Regions from separate parts of the Colwellia sp. 6_MG-2023 genome, predicted to be linked through region 1. Evidence: predicted binding sites of a transcription regulator. Region 1 holds the regulator's gene; the other holds the start of a gene.

What was found. The regulator MetJ, encoded in region 1, represses methionine synthesis genes. The targets are predictions, from matches to a motif close to TAGACGTCTAGACGTCTA.
Region 2: a site for MetJ is predicted at 2,013-2,030, ahead of serA (phosphoglycerate dehydrogenase). Genes of this name have one in related genera too.

Annotation. Positions count from the first base shown of each region.
Region 1 is NZ_JAUOPP010000014.1:104,179-108,974, forward strand. Features, by position in the region: gene metL (bifunctional aspartate kinase/homoserine dehydrogenase II) at 1-140, opposite strand, end outside; gene metB (cystathionine gamma-synthase) at 167-1,336, opposite strand; gene metJ (met regulon transcriptional regulator MetJ) at 1,651-1,989, shown strand; gene hemE (uroporphyrinogen decarboxylase) at 2,127-3,194, opposite strand; gene Q4503_RS10710 (acyl-CoA thioesterase) at 3,752-4,228, shown strand; gene Q4503_RS10715 (S1/P1 nuclease) at 4,253-4,796, shown strand, end outside.
Region 2 is NZ_JAUOPP010000003.1:140,098-144,893, reverse strand. Features, by position in the region: gene maiA (maleylacetoacetate isomerase) at 1-490, shown strand, start outside; gene serA (phosphoglycerate dehydrogenase) at 687-1,937, opposite strand; gene rpiA (ribose-5-phosphate isomerase RpiA) at 2,232-2,888, opposite strand; gene Q4503_RS03310 (5-formyltetrahydrofolate cyclo-ligase) at 3,008-3,646, opposite strand; gene Q4503_RS03305 (peptide MFS transporter) at 3,716-4,796, opposite strand, start outside.

The sequences.
Region 1 (4,796 bases):
TCATTGAGTTGGCAATTTTGTCGGATAATATCAACAACGCGCTCTATGCACTGCGCATTAGCTAAAGAGCTACCACCAAACTTATGAACGTTAACAGCATGTTTAGCTAATTTATTTTGAGGTCTTTGTGATTCTGTCATTTATTCTTCTACAAAATTATTATTTATTAACGCGTTTGGCTTTGTGCTAAGCCATGCGCTAAATCGCCCAAAATGTCATTAATATCTTCGATACCAACGGAAATTCTTACTAAAGAGTCGGTAATGCCAGCAGCTAGTCTTGCGCTTTCGGCCATACCGGCATGAGTCATTGTTGGCGGATGACAAATTAAACTTTCAACACCACCTAATGATTGCGCTAAAGTGAACAATTTGAGATTAGCGAATAATTTTTTCACCGACTCAACACCACCTTTAACATCAAAACTTAGCATAGCGCCAAAGCCTGCTTGCTGTTTCTTAGCAATTTCGTGTCCTGGATGATCTGTAAAGCCTGGATAATAAACTGACTCTATCGCAGGATGATTTTTTAGAAATTCAGCAACTTGCTCAGCATTTTCTTGATGCTGCTTTATGCGAATTGGTAAAGTTTTTAGGCCGCGTACAGCAAGAAAACTATCAAATGCACTGCCAGTAATACCAATACAATTTGCCCACCAAGCTAACTCATCACCTAAAGCCTGTTCTTTAGCCACTAAAACACCACCAACAACATCACTGTGCCCGTTGATATACTTAGTAGTAGAGTGAAAAACAATATCTGCACCCAATGTTAATGGTTGTTGTAAAGCAGGAGATAAAAAAGTGTTGTCGACAGCAACTAAAGCACCTACTTCGTGACTAGCCTTAGCTACTTCTTCAATATCAACTAAACGTAATAGTGGATTACTTGGGCTTTCAATTAGTACTAATTTAGGTTTTTGTGCTAATGCTTCTGTTAACGCCTGTTGGTTATTTTGATCAACAACAATTAACTTAAATTGACCACGTTTTGCTAAATGGGTAAATAGTCGAAAGCTTCCTCCGTAACAGTCATGAGGAATAACAACAAGATCATCAACAGATAGCAGCTGACAAATTAATAATACTGACGACATGCCAGTACTTGTCGCAATACCCACTTTACCTTGCTCTAATGTAGCGATAGCTCGAGCGAAGGTTGCTCGGGTTGGGTTACCAGTGCGAGAATAATCAAATTCACGTTTTTCATTAAAGCTTTTTAATGAATAAGTGCTAGATAAGTGAATAGGGGCAACAACAGCACCATGTTGTTTATCGGTATTAATACCCGCCTGCACTGCCGAAGTAGTAATGTTTTTAATTTTAGTATTCGACATTTTTATTCCTTATTTTCATTAACTAACACCATAAACTTATATACTCAATGTTTTGGATGTTTGGACGTCTATAACTCTAAACGTTTTGACTATTTAGGTCAAGAATTTTTAGACATCTAAACTTCTACTTGACTGGATTTCTGCAACCAGTAGAATTGCATGATTAAGAAGAAATAAGTATATGCTTCTATCTTTCAATTAAGCTTAATCAAGTTTTCATTAAGTGTTAATTAAATAATACCGTTAAATGCGTTTTTATAGTCATATAAAAATAATAATTAACCATTTACATTAATAGCTACAGAGGAATTTACATGGCTGAGTGGAATGACGAATATATTAATCCCTATGCCGAACATGGTAAAAAGAGTGAGCAAGTAAAAAAAATTACAGTCTCAATTCCTTTGCGTGTCTTAAAAGTATTAACTGATGAGCGAACTAGACGCCAAGTAAATAATTTACGCCATGCGACTAATAGCGAATTATTGTGCGAAGCATTCTTACATGCTTTTACTGGGCAGCCTCTACCTGATGATGAAGATCTCGCTAAAGATAATGAGGAAAAGTTACCCGCTAGTGTTCGTCGTATTTTAGAAGAAAAAGGAATTACCGACTTTAGTGCTTACGAAATAGATGATGACGAATCAATCTAAGTTCGATTGAGTAAATAACTAATCTAAAATAAAAAAAGTAGCAACCTCGATAGAGTTTGCTACTTTTTTTTGTGCTTCATTTTTTGTGCTTCATATAAGAGTAGCCAATATAGCTACAAAATTCGCAACAAGATAAGTTATCCGTGGTATGGCTTACTTAAACGATGCACCGACTCAATAAAGTGTCCTGCATGATCTGGATTCACATCAGGGTGAATACCATGGCCTAAGTTAAATACATGACCGGTACCGCCTTCACCAAAGCCTGCTAATATTTTAGATACTTCCTGTTCAATACGCGGTAATGGTGCATACAACATAGAAGGGTCCATATTGCCTTGTAAAGCAACTTTATCACCAACACGTGCTTTTGCTTTTTCTATATCAATAGTCCAATCAAGTCCTACCGCATCACAACCTGTCGCAGCGATATCTTCTAACCACATACCACCATTTTTAGTAAACAAAGTTACCGGCACTTGACGGCCATCATTATAACGCGTTAAACCGTCAACGATTTTATGCATATATTGTAATGAAAATTCTTTGTAATCACGTGGTGACAATACGCCACCCCATGTATCAAACACCATTACTGATTGTGCGCCAGCAGCAATTTGTGCATTCAAATATGAAATAACAGAGTCGGCTAACTTATCAAGCAATAAATGCAGTGTTTGTGGTTCAGAAAACATCATTTTTTTGATTTTAGTAAAAGCTTTTGAGCTACCACCTTCAATCATGTAAGTTGCCAACGTCCAAGGGCTGCCAGAAAAACCAATTAACGGCACGCTACCATTTAGTTCTTTTTTAATAGTACGAACGGCATTCATTACGTATTGTAATTCACCTTCAGGATCAGGTACGCCGATTTTTTCAACATCAGCTTTACAAGTAATAGGACGTTCAAACTTAGGTCCTTCGCCTGTTTCGAAATATAGGCCCAAACCCATGGCGTCAGGAATTGTTAATATGTCGCTGAATAAAATAGCTGCATCAAGTGGAAAGCGACGCAACGGCTGAATAGTAACTTCACAAGCTAAGTCAGCATCGCGACAAACTGACATAAAATCGCCAGCATCTTTACGTACTGCTCGGTATTCAGGTAAATAACGTCCTGCTTGTCTCATCATCCAAACAGGTGTGTAATCTACTGGCTGCTTTAAAAGCGCACGTAAATAATTATCATTTTTTAATTCAGTCACCAATAAACCCTCTAATTTATTCATTGTTTACTTACTTGAACTCCCCAAAATAGGAATAACAAGTAAATTATGCGCGTATTCTAGCACTCGTGGTATTTTGAATCTATGCGACAAATCAATTCATTTACGCTTAACATTCATCCCATGAAAAATATTTCAATTTAGTTACATTTCGCTAGACATTATTAATATGAATAACAATCAATCACTTAATCACTAAAAAGCATTAGTTATGCTTTATACGAAATTTATCGTCGAGTTTATGCTCTATTAAAGTTGTTGCAGTGATGAAAATGCTTTGCTATAAAATACCTGCGCAAACAAAGAAGCACTGATTAATAATAAAAATACTTCTGAGCATAATTAATAAGAAGCTTGATTAACAAGACCATAATGCGAGCATTTCAAGCCTTTCTCTTCGAGAAAGGCTTTTTTATTTGTGCTATAAAATGTATAGCTGAAAATTTATAGTTCAAATAATTATTCATTATTCCTTTCAATAGTATAAAATCGCCTTCATAGCACTTTCCTTTAATTTACGAAACTAGAGAAGAATAATGAATAGCCCACAACGTGATATAACTTTAAGATTTTTAGCTGAACCACAAGATGTAAATTTTGGTGGTAAAGTCCATGGTGGTGCGGTAATGAAGTGGATAGATTTAGCGGCTTATGCTTGTGCAGCAGGTTGGAGTGGTCGTTATTGTGTTACTGCTTATGCCGGTGGCATCCGTTTTATTTCACCAATTCATGTGGGTAGCTTGGTAGAAGTAGAAGCTAAAGTTATATACACAGGTAATTCATCTATGCATATTGCCTTAGAGGTAAATGCCTGTGATCCTAAATCGTTAAACCGACACTTAACGACCAATTGTATTGTTATTATGGTTGCCGTTGATCAAAATGGACAATCTGAAACTGTACCACAGTGGATTCCGAAAACAGAAGAAGATAAAAAACAGCATAGTACTGCAATAAAATTAATGGATATGCGCAAACAGATTGGCAGTGAAATGCAAATTTTCGCTCAGTAACTAGCTCAGTAATAAGCAAATTTAATGATGGCCAAATATATTGCGTTCACTATAGTTATTCTCGCTATTTTATTTAGCAAGCCAAGCTTTGCTTTAGGTAAACTTGGCCATCAACTTGTTTGCCAATTAGCATTTGAACATTTGCCAAAAACACAACAAAACAAAATAGCCGGCTTACTCAAGACTATTCCTGCTAAACATAAAAAACTTATTAATAATTTTAATCAGCAAAAAGCGAATAGCGCCATAACTTTTGCTAATGCTTGTACTTGGGCTGATACAATTAGACATTTAAAAAAGTTTAAAGCTTATAGTTCCTGGCATTATATGAATGTCCCTCGTTCACAAAATAAAGTTAATACAGATGAATGTCAGCAAAATTGCTTGCCTCAAGCAATTTTACAACACCAACAAGCCTTAGCACATACTCAAAGCCCTTATACATGGCAGCAAGCACAAACTTTATTGTTTTTAGGGCATTGGTTAGGTGATATACATCAACCTTTACATATTAGTTTCAAGGATGATTTAGGCGGTAACAAAATCGCCTTTGCTGATACTGATGCTA
Region 2 (4,796 bases), on a different contig from region 1:
CCAATTAGTGCCTACCTTAATTGATGATGATTTGACTTTACATCAATCATTAGCAATTATCGATTATCTTGAATCGGCAAAATCAGGGTTATCATTATATCCTGATTGCATAAAAGATGTGGCTAAAGTGAGGGCTTTTGCATTAAATATTGCTTGTGAAATTCACCCATTAAATAATTTACGTGTTCAACAATATTTAGTGGATGAACTTAACTTACTAAGTGATGCTAAATTAGCGTGGATTAAGCATTGGATGGTTATTGGCTTTAATGCGATAGAAAAGCAGCTTATCCATACGTCGGGTTGCTATTGTTTTAAAGATCAAATAACTGTAGCTGATATTTGTTTAATACCACAAGTGTATAACGCTAATCGTTTTAATATTGATATGAATCATTTTCCCTATATAAACCGAGTAGTAGATAATTGCAGTAAACTTGAAGCCTTTCAATTAGCATTACCTGAAAATCAGGCTGATGCACAGCTATGATGCTGTTTATGATGTTGAGTCATCTGCAGCATGCTAAGTATGTTACTTTAAATTGATAGTCGGCTTAATGAGTTTAGTGAAATAATGATTAACGAAAGAAAAGCCTAGTAACTCTATTTGTATTTTTTAAAGGGATTATACTGATAATGGTTGGATTCTAATCGTGGTTAACGAGATTAGAATCCAACTTGATAAATTAATGCAATATTCTTGCTTTAATTGTGCCATCAATCGCTTTTAATGCTTTTAATGCTTGTGCACTATCAGATGATTCAATATCAATAACTACATAACCAATTTCTGAATCTGTTTGTAAATATTGTGCAGCAATATTTATATTATTTTCAGCAAAGGCTTGGTTAATTTTTGTTAAAACGCCTGGTTGATTATGATGAATGTGTAGTAAGCGGCTTGTACCTGTTTCTCCAGGTAAAGAATGCTCCGGTAGTGATACTTCAGGGAAGTTAACTGCCGATAAACTTGAACCATTGTCAGAATATTTCGCTAATTTACTTGCTACTTCTAAACCAATGTTTTCTTGTGCTTCTTTTGTACTACCACCAATATGTGGTGTAAGAATTACATTATCAAAACCACGTAATGGTGATACGAATTCATCATCATTACCTTTAGGCTCAACAGGGAATACGTCAATGGCAGCACCTGCTATTTTTTTGTCTGTTAATGCTTGTGCAAGTGACTCTATATCTACAACGGTACCGCGAGAAGCATTAATAAAAATCGCGCCTTTTTTCATCGCAGTAAACTGTTCTGTACCTATCATATACTGTGTTTGGGGTGTTTCTGGCACATGTAAACTAACAACATCAGCTTCACTTAACAATGACTTTAAGGAAGATGATTGGCTTGCATTGCCTAAAGGTAATTTAGTTTCTATATCATAAAACTTAACACGCATACCTAACGTTTCAGCCAGAATACCAAGCTGAGTTCCAATATGGCCATAGCCAATGATACCGAGTGTTTTTCCGCGAGCTTCAAAAGACCCTACCGCAGACTTCAACCATTCACCACGGTGTGCTTTTGCACTTTTTTCAGGAATACCACGTAGCAATAATAAGGCTTCACCTAATACTAATTCTGCAACAGAACGGGTATTAGAAAAAGGCGCATTAAATACTGGAATGCCACGTTTTTTAGCTGCTTTGACGTCAACTTGGTTTGTGCCGATACAAAAGCAGCCAATAGCAACAAGCTTTTTAGCGTGGGTGATAACTTCAGCAGTCAACTGAGTACGAGAACGGATACCAATAAAATGCACATCAGCTATTTTGGCAATTAAATCATCATTCGAAAGTGATGTTTTAATATACTCAATATTCGAATAACCTTTCTCCTTTAACTCATCAAGTGCGCTTTGATGCACACCTTCAAGTAAAAGGATTTTTATTTTGTCTTTTGCTAATGATTTTTTGCTTGTTGTCATAAGGTATGGCTTCACTTATTTAAGTTAGAATTACATTGTTAGTAAAAAAGTCAGTTAAATAAAAGTCAGCTAAATAAAACGTTTAGATGGCTAGATATCTATAATTCCAATAAGATAACATATAGCGTATAAACTCTAAAGAAAATATTTGAGTAAACAAATTAAGTGTTTGATTATTATGTTTATTTATCTGGTTACTTAGCTTAATTAGTTAGATGAATGACTAATTAAGCTTGTGGATACTATTTTTATTATTACATTAAAACTAATAAACCAGGCCTTAAGTGTATGATATTATTTGATAATTTCAATTCCGCCATTACTACCAAGGATCAGTACATCAGCACCTCGTGCTGCGAATAAACCGTTAGATACAACACCGACAATAGCATTAATATCAGCTTCTAACTTTTTAGCATCAGTAATTTTTAAGTTATGTACATCAAGAATAACATTGCCATTATCGGTAATAACACCTTGACGATATTCGGGGTCGCCGCCTAGCTTTACTAGTTGTCGAGCAACATAGCTACGCGCCATAGGAATCACTTCAACTGGTAATGGGAAGGTACCTAATATGTCAACTAACTTTGAATCGTCAGCGATGCAAATAAATTGATTGGCAACAGCGGCAACAATTTTTTCTCTTGTGAGTGCAGCACCACCACCTTTGATCATGGTTAAATACTTGTTAACTTCATCAGCGCCATCAACATAAACATCTAAAACGCCTACATTATTAAGATCAAATACCTCAATGCCATGTGCTTCCAAACGTTTAGTCGACTCATCAGAGCTGGAAACTGCACCTTCAATATCATCTTTAATCGTTGCTAAAGCGTCAATGAAGTAATTAACAGTAGAGCCAGTACCAACACCAACAATAGTGCCTTCTTTAATAAATTCTAATGCTTTATATGCTGCTGCTTTTTTCATTTCATCTTGTGTCATGAGTTTGCCTTATAGGAGTATAGCTATTTTAGTATTTCATTAATGCGCAGATTATAGCAGTCGCTTGTTAAAAAGACAGTAATAGCAACCTATACTAAGTTGGTAGCCTTAAATTGAACTTACTTATTTGGTTTTTTACTCTGTGCGGCAGTTGTAAAATTGAAAGCTCGGGTGGGGGTAATTATTTTGGGTAATGGAATATCCCAAGCCTCTACAGGAATGGTGTCGACTTGCTGGCAATCATGAGCAAGCCCAATTGGAGAGAGCTGATGTTGTTGCCAATTAGCAAGTGTTCTATCGTAAAAACCTCCACCCATACCTAACCGAGCGCCTTTATTATCAAAGGCAACTAACGGTGTGAATAAAAGATCAAGTTGGGCTAATGGGCAAATTTTATCGACTGCTAGTTTGGGCTCCAAAATACCATAGCTATTTTGTATCATTGTGCTATTTTCTTCATACAATAGGAATAGCAAATGACCAGAACAAAAGGGATGTAAAACGGGTAAATAAATGTGCTTTTTTTTCTGCCAGCACCAATGAATAAAAGGCTGTAAGTCTAACTCACCGTCATTGGCTAAATACAAAGCAATATGTTGAGACTCTTTTACAAAAACACTATTTTTGAGTGTTGATAATAAAGCTAGTGCGGCACTTTCTTGAAATGAACTAGTCAGTTCTTTTCTTCTATCGCGTATTATTTTTCGAATCGAGTTTCTAGTGTCATTTGAGGGGGAGATTAATAAAGATTTAGTCATCTTATATTTCTTAATTGAAAATAAAAGTGGGTGTATTTAAACACCCACTGAATGCTAAATAAAAGTTAATTAAGCATTATTACTTGCTACATTAGCGTTGTGTTTTACTTCATTTTCATCTGATGCATTTTCCCAGAATCTAGATTTAAAACCTATTAATAAAACAATCAAACCAATACTAATAGTAAACAAGCTAATCTGTATGTATAACGCAGGTATTTGAGATACATTATTTGGATCGTAATTACCCGCTAATAAACCTGAAATAATATTTCCGATAGAGTAAGTTAACACAAAAATACCCATCATTTGTCCTGCAAAGCGTTTTGGTGATAATTTACTTACCGCGCTCAAAGCTACAGGGCTTAAACATAGTTCACCAACAGTATGTAAGAAATAAGTGGCAACTAACCAATAAGGCGCAATTTTCATTCCTGACGCTGCATATTGTGCTGCAAAAAACATAACAATAAAGCCACTACCCATAATAATTAAACCTACAGCACATTTTATGCCGTAAGAAGGGCTTACAAGCCTTTTTCCTAAATTAATCCATAAGGCAGCGAAGAAAGGAGATAATAATACGATAAAGATAGAGTTTAACGATTGAAACCATCCTGTTGGTATTTCAAATGAACCAACAATACGATCAGTATAATCACGTGTAAACAAGTTCATTGAAGAGCCTGCTTGCTCAAAACCAGACCAAAAACAAGCTGAAGCGACACAAATAATAAGTAGCGCTATGAGTTTTTTCTTCTCCGCAACAGTTAAAGAGCCCCCGAAATAAATAGTAGCATAGTAAATAACGAAAATAGCAGAAAAGGCAACCGCAACATATTGTGCAATAGTTACCGGTACAATAGTAACAATACCTTGAAATACTGCATAAGTTAATGCAGCCAAGCTAGCTAAGAATATGGCGATAATTGTCCAGCTTAATTTCTGTGCTTTTTTTGATAAAGGATACACTGGACTTGCGCCAACACCATTAAGGTTAGGTGTGGTAATTTTGTATTGAATTAAGCCTATAGCCATACCAACAGCTGCAGCACCAAATGCCCAGTGCCAACCTTGATTTTCCATTAAATAGCCACAAACACCGTAGCCTATAATTGATCCTATGTTAATGCCCATGTAGTAGATAGCG